Linked DNA regions of Luteolibacter sp. Y139. Each later gene encodes a partner of the first gene's protein in a complex. Links are inferred from orthologs where the notes say so. Each region holds a gene or a part of one and is shown on either strand. Other genes may lie near its edges.

Region 1 (7,157 bases):
CGCGTAGAAAACGGACACGGTGAAAAGGCCGCGGAAATGCGACCAGCCGACATCGTACTTCCCATTCCCCATCCCGCCCCGGGTGCGGCTGTGGATGGAATCAAGGAAGCAACCTGTGAGAGCGAGCAAGACCACGAACAGGAACCAGAGGCGAAGCGAGATCACCGCACCCGGGCCGCCGTGGCGTTCCCGCCGGCGGGCTTTCACCAGTTGCCAGTAGGCAAGGAGAAGCGCCCCGGCCAGCAGGTAGACGAGCACCACCAGCCACCACGCGACCTGATATTCGAGGAGCATCAACTTCGACACCGGCAAGCTGCGGCCGGGCGAGGGCACCCAGCCAGCAGCAGCCGGATTCTTGCCGAGACCATCCCGCTCCTCTTTGACCCGGAGCGCCCACACGACATCGAACTGCCGTGGCCTTGGCGTGGGTGCACGGGTGGCCGGATCATGTTCGCCGAGGCCCCAACGATCGGCGGTGAAGGTCCATTGGAGCGGCGAAAGCGAGACATTCCTCCGCTGCCATCTCACCAGGAGACTACCGCTCGAGACCTCGCCATGGAGGATCGGCTCGCCTCCCCGGCTCTCCGCGGTGAAGGTCGAAGAATACGCGCCGGAGTTCCACCACGCCCATAGCAGGAACAGCAGCCCGAACATCCCGGCCCAGAACAGACGCGAGCGATACCACGGGCGGACTACAAATTCGGCGCGACGGGGACCTTCCTCAAGCGGGCTTTCCGTCGCTGCCATCCGGCCATGGTGCCCATCCAGATCACGAGATAAAGAAAAGTCAGTGCCACCCCCAAGATCGGGAGAACGGGTTCCACCGGGGTTTCTCCGGCCAGAGCTGCCTCTTTGTTCCGGTCAATCGCAGCGCAATATTTTCATATTCCACTCACTGTAAGCGATATAAGACGTTTTCTTGATCACGGGGGAAGGACAGATTGTGACCTCAGCAGGCGAAGCTTATGCCGCTGCCACCACACTACCCCTCCCATCCAAAACCCCGCATAACCACCGGTCAGCAGCCAATAGGGCATGGAGACCAGCCGGTAGTAGGTGTCGGCATTGATATCGACGGACCGCCATTGGGGTGCCGGGAACCAGCAGCTTTCCCCCGGACCGACCGGTTGCGATTCCAGCATCCCCCGGCGCACGAAGACGCAAGACGTGAAAAACAGTTCCGAGGGTTGATGGGTTTCTACGGTCAGCGAGGGTCGAGCGTGATATCATGATCCACGTCCGACTGCGTCGCCCACCACAGCAGCTTGCCTTGGGTCGAGTTCAGTTCGGAGAGCCGGTAGTGCGTGAAGTTCGAGTTCACCCACGCCCACAGAAGGAACAGGAACGCCGGGACGCCAAGAAATGGTCCACACGGAATACCGGATAGCCTTGGGGAAGAGTCCCACAGTGCCGGGTGCCGCTGTCCCCGTCTTGGCCGGCGATGGCCAATCCAACGGGATTGCGTTGCCAGCGGACTCTCAGGCTTCCGGACTCGTTGCCGACGCTGAGGTCGGCAGTACCCACTGTGGCAGTCAGCGAAGAGGATGGACTCCGATCAATCCAGCCCCAGACAAGAAACAGCAGTCCGGGAAGGCCCAGCCAGAACAAGCGGGAGCGATACCACGGGCGGATCATGGTGACTCTTCAGGGGTGGTTGGCAAGGTGCTTGGCCTCCCGTCGCCGCCACCATCGGTGCACGGCAAGCCAACCCACCAAGTAAGCCGAGATTAGAAACAGGTCGGGAACCCGGATCTGCCACGACTTCGTCGGCATCGGATAGTCGGAGTCGACTGGCACCGGCCACTCGACCGAGGGAAAGAGATAGGGAGCTTGGAGCCCCAGAACGTCTCTGGCCCTGTGATAGGCTCCGTAGTTCAGTGGACCAGATGAAGGTCTGGTAGTGTCGTGGAAGAACCTGACCTCGATCACTCCAAACGCATGCGTCAGCTCGGCCCCCCGGTTCCCTCGGATGAAGCCGGCTGCGGTGGTGGAAAAGATCGAGTCCAGCAAGCAGCCAACCAGCCCCATCAGCAGCATGAAGGGAAGCCAGAACCAAGTGCGGCGGGGGTGGGGCCTCATGGCGGAGGAACGATTTTCATCAGGCGAACCTTCCGGCGTTGTCTGACTGTGATCCCGCCCGCGAAGATAGCAGCGTAGCCGGTCATCAACAGCCAGTAAGGCACCGCGACCAGTCGGTAGAAGGTGGCGGCATTGATGTCCACCGACTCCCACCGCAGCGCGGGGAACCAGCACATTTCTCCGGGAGCTACTGGCTGTGATTCGAACTCTCCGGCCATGGGGAACACACATCGGCCAAAGAAAAGTTCCGCTCGCCCGACCTCCGCCAAGGTCACATGGCTGGTGCGATAGTCGAGCTGCACGTCATACGTGCCATCAGAACCGGTCGCCCACCAAAGGAGTTTGCCTTGAGTAGAGTTCAGTTCCGATGCCGGAAGAAAAAGGGTGTAGCGGACAATGTTCGATTCCGCCCACGCCCACAGCAGGAACAGCAAGCCCGGAAGGCCGAGCCAGAACAGCCGGGAGCGGTAAAAGGGCCTGAGTAAGTCAGCCATCCTCCTCCATCATGACTCTGCCTCGGTCGCCTTGGCAACATTCCGGCGGCCGCCCTTTTCCAGCCAGACGGCGAGGATGGCGACGTCTGCGGGGGTGATGCCGGAGATGCGGCCGGCTTGGCCAAGGGTGGCGGGGCGGATGCGGGTGAAATTGACCTGCGCCTCCTTCTTCAGCCCGCGGATCTGGCTGTAGTCGAGGTCAGCGGGGATGCGCTTGTCCTCGTGGCGGGCCATCCGCTCCACCTGCATCTGCTGGCGCTGGAGGTGGCCCTCATACTTCAGCTCGGTCTCGATCAGCGGCCAAAGTTCCACGTGGAACTCTCCGCGGAGGTCTTCGGGGAGCAAATCGGCAGTATTTTCGACCCGGCGAAACCAGTGGTCGAGCTTCACGCCCTCGTGGACAGCCTGGCGTGCCCAGCGGAGTGCCCGTTCTAGCTCCGCCTGCTTGTGGCGGATCCGGTCGACGCGCTCCCCATGGGCGAGTCCGAGCTCGGCGGCCAGCGGGGTGAGACGCAGGTCCGCATTGTCCTGACGGAGCAGCAGGCGGAACTCCGCCCGGCTGGTGAACATCCGGTAGGGCTCGGTGCAGCCCTTGGTGACGAGGTCATCCACCATCACGCCGAGGTAGGCCTGGTCCCGGCGGAGGATCAGGTCCGGCTTCCCAGCCACCTTCAGGGCGGCATTGGCCCCGGCGATCAGCCCCTGCCCTGCTGCCTCCTCATAGCCGGAGGTGCCATTGATCTGGCCAGCGAAGTAGAGGCCGGAGACCAGCTTGGTCTCCAGCGTCGGGTGAAGCTGGGTCGGCGGGCAGTAATCGTATTCCACCGCGTAGCCGGGGCGGAGGATCTCGCACTTCTCCAAGCCGGGGATGGTGCGCAGGAAATTCAGCTGCACCTCGTAGGGCAGAGAGGTGGAGACGCCGTTGACGTAATACTCGTGGGTGTGGCGACCCTCCGGCTCCAGGAAGACCTGATGCCGGTCCTTCTCCGCAAAACGGACCACCTTGTCTTCGATCGACGGGCAATAGCGTGGGCCCACGCCCTCGATCACCCCGCAATACATGGGAGACTGGTCGAGATTCCCCCGGATGATCTCGTGGGTGGCGGTGTTCGTGTAGGTCACCCAGCAGGGCAGTTGTTCCACGTGGAACGAAGAATCCGCCCAAGGGTTGAGGGTAAAGAGGTCATCCCGCTCCCGGTAGAGAGTATCGGCGAGGTAAGAGAACAGTGGCGGCGGGGTGTCCCCATACTGAGGCTCGCACTTGGAGAAATCGAGCGACCGGGCGTTCAGACGGCAGGGAGTGCCGGTTTTGAAACGTTCCACGTGGAACTTCAGGCGCTTGAGAGAATCGGATACCGTGGAGGTGGCGTCCCCCATCCGGCCTCCTTTCTCGTTCCGCAACCCCACGTGCATGAGCCCGCGCATGAAGGTCCCCGCTGAGAGAACCACCGACGCGGCCTGAATCTCCATGCCGAGGGAGGTGGTGATGCCAGTGACCGCATCGTTCTCGACCAAGATGTCCGCGACGTTCCCCTGATGGAGCTCGATGCCCGGCGTGGACTCCAGCACCCACTTCATCCGGAACTGGTAGGCCTTCTTGTCGCACTGTGCACGGGGGGCCCGCACCGAAGGACCTTTGGACGCATTCAGCATCCGGAACTGGATGCCGGTGGCATCCGTGTTCAGCCCCATCGCCCCGCCGAGGGCATCGATCTCCCGGACCATATGTCCCTTGGCCAGCCCGCCAATGGCGGGGTTGCAGGACATCTGGCCAATGGTGTCCAGGTTCTGGGTAAGCACCGCCACCTGCGCGCCCAGCCGGGCGGCAGCAAGGGCGGCTTCCACACCGGCGTGGCCGGCACCGATGACGAGAACGTCGTAGCGCTTGGGATAGCGGAACATGCGAGGGCGGGCACCCTACGCAGCTACCGCCGCGACGACAAGGGTGGGGACCACGCATCCTGCCGCGTCGGAAACCCACTAGATTCAGGTTCTAGTGGGGGACATGTTCCACGTGGAACGAATCAAGGCAGATTCAAGATCCCGGAACTCGCCCTCGGCAGCAGCTCTGACAAACGAAAAACCAGCCGCTCCGTCCGGTTCGCCAGACAGATCAGCGGATCGCCAAACTCCGCCAGCACCTGGCGACACGCCCCACAGGGCGAGATCGGCACCTCGGTATCCGCTACCACCGCCACCGCTTCGATCTTCCGCAACCCTGCCGCGACTGCCGTCCCCACTGCCACCCGCTCGGCGCAATTGGTCAGCCCATAGGACAGGTTCTCCACGTTGCACCCGGTGAAGACCTGTCCCTCCACCAGCAGCGCCGCTCCCACGTGGAACTTCGAGTAGGGGGCATGGGCCCGCTCGCGGACCTGCCAAGCGGCTTCGATGAGCGGTTCCCAGTCCATATGGCCGTTAGGAAAAACCGTCAGCCGGAGGGAGGCAAGCCCGCGCATTTTCGACTCGCCCGGGCCCCCCGGATCAGGCAGGGAAAGGGCATGCAACGTCCTTGGATTCCAGCCCTCGTGCTGCTGGCACTCTTGATCGCCTTCCGCTGCCTGGGAGCCGCCTTTTCGCACGAGATGCCGAACTTCCAGCCACTTCCGGCCCTGTTCCTGTGCAGCATCGTTTTCCTCCGCGGAACGAAAGCCTGGGCCTTGCCCGTCGCCGCCTGGCTGGTCAGCAATCCGCTCGCGAGCCTGCTTCAGGGCTACTCTCCCTTCGCCCATGGCGGCGTGACCGTCGCGTTCCTCGCGCTGCTGCTGACCGGCGTAATGGCCTTGCCGCTGCGCAAGTCTCCCTCCCCCGCGCTCGTGCTCGGCGGCGGAGTTCTTGCCGCCCTGCTTTTCCATCTCCTGACGAATACCGCCGTGTGGCTCGCCGACCCCGGCTATGCGAAGACCGCCGAGAGCCTTTGGCAGGCTCTGTGGAGTGGCCGCCCCACCGACCCGATGCCGACCTGGATCTTCCTCCGCAATCTCGTCGTGGCGAACACCGTCTTCACGGCGCTGTTCCTGCTTGCCCGTCGCTCGTGGGCCGCTCCGGCTGAGCTGGCCTCGCCTATCGCGCAGACCCGATAAGTTCTTGCTCCAAACCTGTTTTCGCCCCTATCACCGCCCCGCCCATGTCCTCAGCCACCGCCGACACGCCTCGTCTCGATTTCGCCGGCTCGCCGATCAATAAGGCGCTCACCGCCGAGCAGAAGATCGAGCTCTTCCGTAAGATGCAGCGCATCCGCCGCTTCGAGCAGGAGGCCCTGAAGTACTACAACGCCGGCAAGATCGGTGGCTTCCTTCACCTCTACATCGGTCAGGAATCGGTGGCGGTCGGCACCCTCTCGCTCTGCGGCGAGAATGACCACAACATCACCGCCTACCGTTGCCACGGCCATGCGATCATGTCCGGCATGGAGATGAATCCGCTGATGGCCGAGCTCTTCGGCAAGGCCACCGGCTGCTCGAAGGGCAAGGGCGGCTCCATGCACTTCTTCGCTCCGGACAAGGGTTTCTGGGGCGGCCACGGTATCGTCGGCGGCCAGACCCCGCTCGGCCTCGGCCTCGCCTACGGCCTCAAGTATCTCGGCAAGGAAGGTGCCGCCCTCTGCTACCTCGGCGACGGCGCGGTCAACCAGGGTGCCTTCCACGAGTCGCTCAATATCGCCGCCCTCTTCGAACTCCCGGTCGTCTACGTGATCGAGAACAACGGTTACTCGATGGGCACCTCGCAGAAGCGCTCCTCCTCCTACCGCGGTTGCCTGGCCCAGCGTGCCGAAGGCTACGACATGGAGTGGGATGTGGTCGACGGTTCCGATATCTACGAGGTCCGCGCCAAGACCCACATCGCCTTGGAGCGCGCCCGCAAGCAGCACAAGCCGGCTATCCTCGAGATCAATACCTACCGCTACTACGGCCACAGCGTCGCCGACGCGAATGCCAAGAAGTACCGCACCCCGGAGGAGATCGAGAACTACAAGACCAACTTCGACCCCATCCGCCTGTGGCGGAAACGCCTCGTCGAGGAAGGTGTCGCCACCGAGGAACAGCTCGACGCGATCGACAAGGAAGCCAAGGCGGAAGCCGCCGCTTCCGTGAAATTCGCCGAGGCCTCCCCCGCCCCGACCATCGAGTCCGTCATGGACGACGTCTACTGGGAGACCGACAACAACACGCCCGCCTCGAAGCTCGGCCAGCACTTCTTCACCGACTGAGCCTGAGCCGAACGAACTACGGTAACTCTAGTACTTTCCCCGGATCCCCGACACGCATCATCTCCATGTCCCGCACGCTCACCTATCGCGAAGCTCTCCGTGAAGGCCTCGATGAAGAAATCGCCCGCGACCCGAACGTCGTCATCATGGGCGAGGAAGTCGCCCAGTACAACGGCGCCTACAAGGTGACCCAAGGTCTCTGGGAAAAGTGGGGCGACAAGCGCATCGTCGATACCCCGATCTCCGAAGCCGGCTTCATCGGCATGGGCATCGGCGCCTCCATGCTCGGCGTCCGCCCGGTGATGGAGCTGATGTTCTGGTCCTTCCACTCCGTCGCCTTCGATCAGCTGGTCAACAACGCCGCCTGCGTCCGC
Region 2 (7,276 bases), on another replicon or contig:
GCGCGGGCTTGAGTTCGTCCCCAGTGTGGCGAATTTCATCCTCGTGAAAGTGGGCGAGGGCGACCGTGTCTTCCGCGAGATGCTCAAGCACGGGGTGATCATCCGCGCGATGAGCGGCTACAAGCTGCCGGACTGGGTCCGCATTTCCATCGGCACCCCGGCGCAAAATCGCCGCTGCCTGGAGGTGCTGGATGCCGTGCTATCAGCCGCTGCGGTCTGAAGATATCCCTTAAGCCTGTTTGACAGTCGAGGCGGCTGGGCATATTTCTAACGGCCTCACAAGCTGATGCCCGGATCCGTCGCCTTCCAGGACCAGCGGGAATTCCGTTGCACTCACTGCAGCGGGAGAATTCTCGTCCCCAGAGACATGCCCCCGATGACGGGGCCTTGTCCTCATTGTGGTGGCACGATCACTTCTCCCAGTGGCGACGAGGTGGCGCTGGAGCCGCAGCGTCTGGAGGCAAAGGTCGAGGTGCCGGCGGTCGTCGTGACCGAGAAACCGGTGGCTGTTCCCGTGTCGGTGCCCGTGGCGGAGGTGAAGGGCCCGATGGCTCCGCCGCCATTGCCGCCGTCTTACTTGGCGCGCTCGCCGTTTGCGCAGGATCCATCGCCACCTGTCCAGGAACCGCCGAAGAACGATGCATGGTCGCGAGCCGAGGAATTGGCCAAGGCCCATGCACGCGAAAAGGTCCAAGCCGAAGAGCGTGCAGCGGCCGCCGAGCGAGCCTTGGCAGCCGAGCGTGCGCTTGCCTCAGAGAAGGTCCGGGCGGTCGAATTGGCATCGGAAGCGGGCAGGGCAAAGCAGAAGTCGGAAGCGGATGAGAAGTTCGCCGCTGCCGAGCGTGCGATCAATGAGGAGAGGGCACGGGTGGCAGAGATCGCCGCCGAAGCCGAGAAGGCGAAAGCCAATCAGAAGGTCATAGCGGAAGAGAAGGCAGCTACTGCCCAACGTGCTCATGCGGCCGAACTTGCGCTTGCCGCTGAAAAGGCGCGCGCCGCGGAGATCGCGACGGAGGTAGAGAAAATTCATGCCAAGCAATTGGCCGAGTCCGAAGCCAGGGCTGCTGCCATGGAGCGGGCATTGGCGGCGGAACGCGCATTGGCCGAAGAAAGGGCCCGTGCTGCAACTCAGGCGCAGGAGGCGGCACGCGCCTTGGCATCCGAGCGCGTGCTGGCAGAGGAAAAGGTCCGCGCCGAGGCACGGGCCTGGGAGATCGAGCAGATTCTTGTCAAAGAGAAGGCGGAAGCCGAAGCCAAGTCCAAGGGGGCTGAAGAAGCCCGGCAGGCAGAGATGGCTCTGGCTGCCGAGAATGCCCTGATTACGGAGCGAGCCGCCACTGCCGAACGTGCCTTGGCCAAGGAGCGTGCCCGTGCGGCAGAAAGCGCAGCCGCAGAGGAACGCGCGCTCGCTGCCGAGAAGGCGCTCGCCGATGAGAGAGCCCGTGCCGAGGCCCGCATGGCGGAAATCGAACGAGCGCTCACCGTGGAGAGGGCTCGGGCTGAAGCGCAGGCGCTTGCGGATCGCAAGGCGCTGGAAGAAGAACGCGTGAAGGGAGAGGAAAGGGCTCGAGCTGAAGCTCAAGCCGCCGCCGAAAAGGCTTTCGCAATTGAGCGTGCCAAGGCGGAGGAGGAACGGCGCCTTGCTGAAAAGGCTCGTGCCGAAATTCAGGCAGCTGCCGAAAAGGCGCTAGCCGCCGAGCGTGCCAAGGCTGAGGAGGCGCGACGTCTTGCCGAGGAAAAGGCTCGCGCCGAAGCGAAGGCGGCTGCAGAGAAAGCCGTCGCCGCAGAACGAGCGCGAGCCGAGGAAGCCGCGGCTGCGGAACGCGCTAAGGCCGAGGAGCAGCGGCGTCTTGCGGAAGCAAAGGCCCGTGCGGATGCACAAGCTGCAGCCGAGCGGGAGATCGCCCAGCAGCGTGCGCAGGATCAAGCGAAGCTAGCCGCTGCCGAACGGGCCTTGGCGGCCGAGAAGGCGCTCGGTGAAGAGAAGGCTCGCGCCGAAGAGAAGGCGGCGACTGCGGAACGAGCCTTGGCCGCCGAGCGCGTCATGGCTGCCGAACGCGCCCGCGCCGCCGCCCAAGCGCTTGCCGAGGAGAAGGCTGCCACGCAAGCGATGGAGAAGGCTCGCGCTGCCGAAAAGGCTGCAGCAGAGGAGCGGGTTCGTACCGCCCAACGCGAGCAGGCCGAGTCAGCCCGCAAGGCGCAGGTCGCCGAGCAGGCACTCCAGTCCGAGAAGGCCCTTGCCGTGGAGCGGATGTTTGCCGCCAAACAAACGATCGAGGTCCAGAAGGCGATGGCTCAGGAGCAGGCGGAGTATGGCCAAGCTCCGCTGACAGCATCATCCGCCGCGCCGGTGCCGGATGCTCAAGTTTATGTTGCTGCACCCGCTTCCATGCAGGGGATGCCACCGGGTCCAGGCCCCGTGAAGCCGGCTCCTCCGAAGGAACGCATCTCCAGTGACAGGTATCCACCAGCCAATCAGTCTGCCAAGGTGGGTCAGGGATCGCGCCGTATCATTATCGTCCCATGTCTGGTGCTGCTGGCTCTGATGGCGATCGGTGTGGGAGTGTGGATGTTCCTCCAGCACTCGCAGGACCGTCCCGGGCAGGTAGTAAAGAGACCAACGATCAATCCGAACGTTCAGGCCCAATTGCGGGAGAAAGAATACGTGGATAACGGCTGGCAGACTGAAGCCAAGCAGGTCCTTTCCGAGTTCCTTGCCGCCGATTCCGCAGCTGGAAAGGCAGCCTTTTCAATCAATGGCAGCGATCTCCTACAGACCATGGAGGACTTCTACGGTCCGGGGCGCATCGATGACTCCGACACGCCGTTGTCGGGCTTCGCCGTCGAGCAGCTTCCTCCGGATGATCGCAAGCGGGGGATCTTCATGATGCGCTACGATCAGCCGCCGCAGTTCGAGATGCGGGATTTCTTCCGTCCCCTTGCGCCGGTCGAGGTTGAGCGCGGTTTGGAGGAACCGGGCTTGCTGCTATCGACGCTTGCCCGCGCGGACAATTTCACATCCGAGCCGGTGAAGGTGAATGTGTTCTTCAAGCGCACGCCGGATGGCCTCCGCCTTGACTGGGAGTCCTTCATCCAGACGAAGCATCGCACGTTCCGTAGCTTCACTGAACTCGCCAATCCCGGAGCCAGCAGCGTTTTCCGCTTGTTCGTGGTGGAGGATGTGGCCGAGCAGGGGAAAGACCGCATTGGGATGAAGACCTATCGGATGGTCGATCCCGCCCACAAGACGGACTCGATGCGGGTGAATGTGCCGGTCGATTCCGACGCAGGCCGTGCGCTTTCCATTCTCAACTGGCGCGGCGTGAAGGATGCGCGGCCCAAGACCAAGACCGCCACGATCGAACTCGAGTGGACCAAGGGGATGGTGCCGGATCTCGCGGTGAAGCGTTTTATTTGTTGGGAATTCCTTGGCATCGGTGGCCAAGCGGTGGAGACCACGAGCAAATGATCGCGTCCACCGAAACCATCGCGGCGCTCGCCAGTGGCGGGGGCACTGCGGCGGTCGCCTTGATCCGGCTTTCCGGCCCGCAAGCGGAGGAAGTGGCGGATCGTGCCTGTCATGGTGCGGCGGGGCGCTCTGAAGAGCGCCGTGCCACGCGAGCGAAGGTTCGCGATACGGAGGGGCGCGTGCTCGATGATGTCTTGCTTACGGTGTTCCGTGGGTCTCGCAGCTTCACGGGCGAGCCTGTGGTGGAGATCGCTTGTCACGGTGGCCGCCTTGTCACGCGCCGGGTGCTGGAGCGGCTGTTAGAGTGCGGTGCCAGATCTGCGGGTCCCGGTGAATTCACCGAACGCGCCTTCCTTCATGGCAAGCTCGACCTGACCCAGGCCGAGGCGATCATGGACCTGATCTCGGCCCAGAGCGATCTCGCGCTGCGTGCAGCGCATGAGCAGCTGGAAGGTGGAATCGGTCGCGAGGCTGTTAGACTGCGCGAGGATCTCATCGGGGTGGTAGCTCATCTTGAGGCGTGGATCGACTTTCCAGAGGAAGACATCGATCCCGATACCGGAGATCTTTTCCTGTCTCGCGTGGCTGCGGCTCGTGGGGGTATTGCCAAGCTGCTGGCGACGGCGGAGCAGGGGAGGATTCTCCGCGAAGGCGTTCGCACGGTCATCTGTGGCCGTCCCAATGCGGGTAAATCGAGTTTGCTCAATCTGCTGCTTGGCAGCGAGCGCGCGATCGTCAGTGATGAGGCTGGCACCACGCGCGACACGATCGAGGAAACGATCATCCTTGATGGGGTTCCGCTGCGCTTGGTCGATACAGCGGGTTTGCGCGAGGAGGCGGGCGGCATTGAGCGCGAGGGCATTCGTCGCACGCTTCACGAGGCCGGGCGTGCCGACCTTTTGCTAGTGGTGCGCGATGCGTCGCTACCGGCTGCCGAGAGCGCCGTGGAGCTGCCGGAAAGCAATCGCGCCGTCACCGTTCTCAACAAGTCCGACCTCGGCGAGCATGGCGACTGGGTCGGCAGCGATGGGGTTCGCCTTTCCTGCAACACCGGTGCGGGTCTCGATCAACTTCGCCGGGCGATCCGTGAGTCCCTTGATCTCGGCGAAGCGGACTGGGGGGAACACGCGGTGGCGATCAATACCCGCCACCGCGATTGCCTGCGCCGAGCTGATGAGTCGCTGGAGACCGCGGAGGTTTTGTTAGAAAGCGCCGCGGCTCCTGAACTCGCCGCGCTAGAATTGCGCGGTGCGCTCGATGCCCTCGGCGAGATCGTCGGGAAGGTGGACACCGAGGACATCCTCGGTGCCATCTTCAGCCAGTTCTGTATCGGCAAGTAGCCCGATTACTTCAGACACTCGCGGATATACGCGATGCCCTTCGTGTAGACTTCCTCAGGAGAGGGGAAGAGATCGCGCCAGACGCGTGTGGCGGCGGCCAGCTCGGGCAGGGCACGGCCAAAGGCCTCGATGGTCAGCCAGCCGGTGTAGCCTTCTTCCTTGAGCACCTGGATGCTCTCGCGGATCGCCGCGTGGCCGGTGCCTGGGGTGCCGCGATCGTTTTCGGAGATGTGCACGTGGCCGACGCTCTTGATGTATTTCCGCAGCGTGGCGGCGGGATCCTTCTCCTCGATGTTCGCGTGGAAGGTGTCGAACATCGTCGTGAAGTTCGGGTGATTCACCAGCGCGGCGTATTCGGCGCCCTGTGCCATGGTGGAGATGAGGTAGCACTCGAAGCGGTTCAGCCACTCGATCACGAGCTTCACGCCGGCCTGCTGGGCGTGGTCGGCCACCTCGCGGTGCACCTCCGCAGCCCATTGCCATTCATCGCTCGTCGGGCCATTGCCCGTGAACACGCCCAGCGGCTGGTGATAGGGGCCCATCAGGATCTCGGTGCCAGCGGCGTGGCAGGAATCGACGATGCCCTTGAGGAAATCAACGGCACCGGCGCGGTTCGCGGCCACGGGGCTGGAAGGGTTGTGCGCCTCGTCGGGAACCACGGTTACCGCGGTGGAGCGCAGACCCTGGTCGGCGAGGGCCTTGCCGACGACCTTGTAGTGGGCCGGGTCGGAGGAGAAGATCGGCAGCTCGACGCCATCGTAGCCGGCGTTTTTCAGGGAGGAGAGGAGGTGAAACTGGTCTTCCTGAAGGGCGGGGGTCCAGAGGAGCAGATTGAAGCCGATGTTCATGGTGGATTTCTGACTAAGGAGCCAAGCTCGGGAGGGCTACACATTTTTCTAGGGTATGTGATTTTGCTTCCGTTTTTGTGAGATTTTTTCTGAATCGCGCTCATCGATGAACGATCTTGTCCACGGCGAACCAAGCTGGAAGCTAACCCTCGACCGGGTATCGCTGTGGATTTCCTGCCGCGCCGGGCACATGGCACCGGTCGAGTTCCAGCTCGGCGAGAGGACCGTTTCGCCCTATGCGCTGGCTCCGTGGACACCGGACGAAGTGGACGCCGGGCTCCCGCCGTTGTTGACGGTTTTGCGCGGGGACTTCCTTTGCTTTCCCTTCGGGCCGCAGAAAAACGCACCTCCTCATGGGGTTTCTGCGAATGCCGAATGGAAGGTGATCGCTGGCGGCGATGACCGACTCCACCTCGCCATGGATGATCCGGATAGTGGCGGCTGGCTGGAGAAAATTGTCATCCTGCGTGAAGGCGAGACCGTGCTCTACTGTGAGCATCGTATTTCGGGGGTCTCGGGCGACTACAGCTATGGCAATCACCCGGTGATCGATTTCTCGCACCTCACCGAGGGCGAGGGCCTTGTCAGCGTATCGCCCTTCCGCTGGGGCTCCGTTTATCAGGGACATTTCTCAAACCCGCTCCAGCGGGAATACGGCATCTTGAAGCCTTCCGGGACTTTTTCCGATCTTCGTGAAGTGCCTCTGGCTACTGGTGGGACGACGGATGTTTCAAAGTATCCCTCGCGCCAAGGTTTCGAGGATCTCGTGATGATGAACAGCGAGCCAGCTACGGACGAGCAGCCATTCGCATGGTCTGCGGCAGTGCTCGATGGCTATGTGTGGTTCTCACTGAAGGATCCAGCGGTCTTCCCATCGACGATCCTTTGGATCTCCAATGGGGGTCGTCACGCCGCGCCATGGAATGGCCGCCACCTCGGCCGCATGGGCATTGAGGAGGTTTGTTCCTACTTCGCCGATCCTGTCGACGTCTCCCGCACCAATCCACTCGCCGCGGATGGCGTTCCGACGACGCGTCATTTCCGAAAGGATGAGACCGTTTCGCTGCGTCTCGTCCAAGCGGTTGCTGCTGTGCCGGACAAGTTCGGCCGCGTGACCTCCATCACTCCTGCCGGTCCCGGCAAGGTCGTGATCACCGGTGAATCCGGCGCAACCGTCGAGTCGGCCATCGACTGGAATTTCGTTCTCTAACATCAAGGCATCCGCAACCCAACATCTACCACCCAAGATCATGAAACTTCACAACGCCATGTGGCCCGGCCTGGTCGGGAAGGAACCCGGCACCGACCATCCGCCGATCTCGCTCGAGCGCATGCTCGAAATGACCGCCGCCGCCTCCGTCAATGGCCGCAAGTACGATGGCGTGGACCTGTTCCTGTTTCACCCGCACACCGACCCCGACGCTTCCGACGACGCGATCAAGGTGATGGCCGACCAGATCGCGGCGCACGGCCTGAAGGTCGGCTCGCTGGTGGCCCCGGTCTGGCCGGGCACCGTCGGCGGACCGGCTTTCGGCTCGGCTGATGATCGCAAGAACTTCGTTCTCGCCGTCGAGAAGGCCTGCCGCATCGCCGATATCCTGAAGGCTCACGGCGTGCGC

What was found.
Region 2: the proteins of mnmG (region 1) and mnmE are in contact, whole or in part, in a solved structure (PDB 9HIP), measured with the Escherichia coli proteins. The link is inferred for Luteolibacter sp. Y139 from one-to-one orthologs.

Annotation. Positions count from the first base shown.
Region 1 is NZ_JBBUKT010000016.1:1,282-8,438, forward strand. The notes cover bases 2,030-4,910. They hold mnmG (tRNA uridine-5-carboxymethylaminomethyl(34) synthesis enzyme MnmG), read right to left. Parts: upstream 4,476-4,910; coding sequence 2,583-4,475; downstream 2,030-2,582. Other genes in these bases: WKV53_RS26500 (hypothetical protein), read right to left, coding at 2,030-2,079; WKV53_RS26505 (hypothetical protein), read right to left, coding at 2,076-2,513; WKV53_RS26515 (cytidine deaminase), read right to left, coding at 4,598-4,910. In the rest of the region: WKV53_RS26490 (hypothetical protein), read right to left, coding at 1-747; WKV53_RS26495 (hypothetical protein), read right to left, coding at 1,318-1,635; more of WKV53_RS26500, read right to left, coding at 1,645-2,029; more of WKV53_RS26515, read right to left, coding at 4,911-4,984; WKV53_RS26520 (DUF6580 family putative transport protein), read left to right, coding at 5,075-5,656; pdhA (pyruvate dehydrogenase (acetyl-transferring) E1 component subunit alpha), read left to right, coding at 5,701-6,783; WKV53_RS26530 (alpha-ketoacid dehydrogenase subunit beta), read left to right, coding at 6,849-7,157. UniProt on the Escherichia coli protein: NAD-binding protein involved in the addition of a carboxymethylaminomethyl (cmnm) group at the wobble position (U34) of certain tRNAs, forming tRNA-cmnm(5)s(2)U34.
Region 2 is NZ_JBBUKT010000002.1:473,874-481,149, forward strand. The notes cover bases 2,638-5,637. They hold mnmE (tRNA uridine-5-carboxymethylaminomethyl(34) synthesis GTPase MnmE), read left to right. Parts: upstream 2,638-3,465; coding sequence 3,466-4,809; downstream 4,810-5,637. Other genes in these bases: WKV53_RS06910 (hypothetical protein), read left to right, coding at 2,638-3,469; WKV53_RS06920 (sugar phosphate isomerase/epimerase family protein), read right to left, coding at 4,815-5,637. In the rest of the region: hisC (histidinol-phosphate transaminase), read left to right, coding at 1-220; more of WKV53_RS06910, read left to right, coding at 377-2,637; more of WKV53_RS06920, read right to left, coding at 5,638-5,657; WKV53_RS06925 (hypothetical protein), read left to right, coding at 5,764-6,867; WKV53_RS06930 (sugar phosphate isomerase/epimerase family protein), read left to right, coding at 6,908-7,276. UniProt on the Escherichia coli protein: Exhibits a very high intrinsic GTPase hydrolysis rate. Involved in the addition of a carboxymethylaminomethyl (cmnm) group at the wobble position (U34) of certain tRNAs, forming tRNA-cmnm(5)s(2)U34.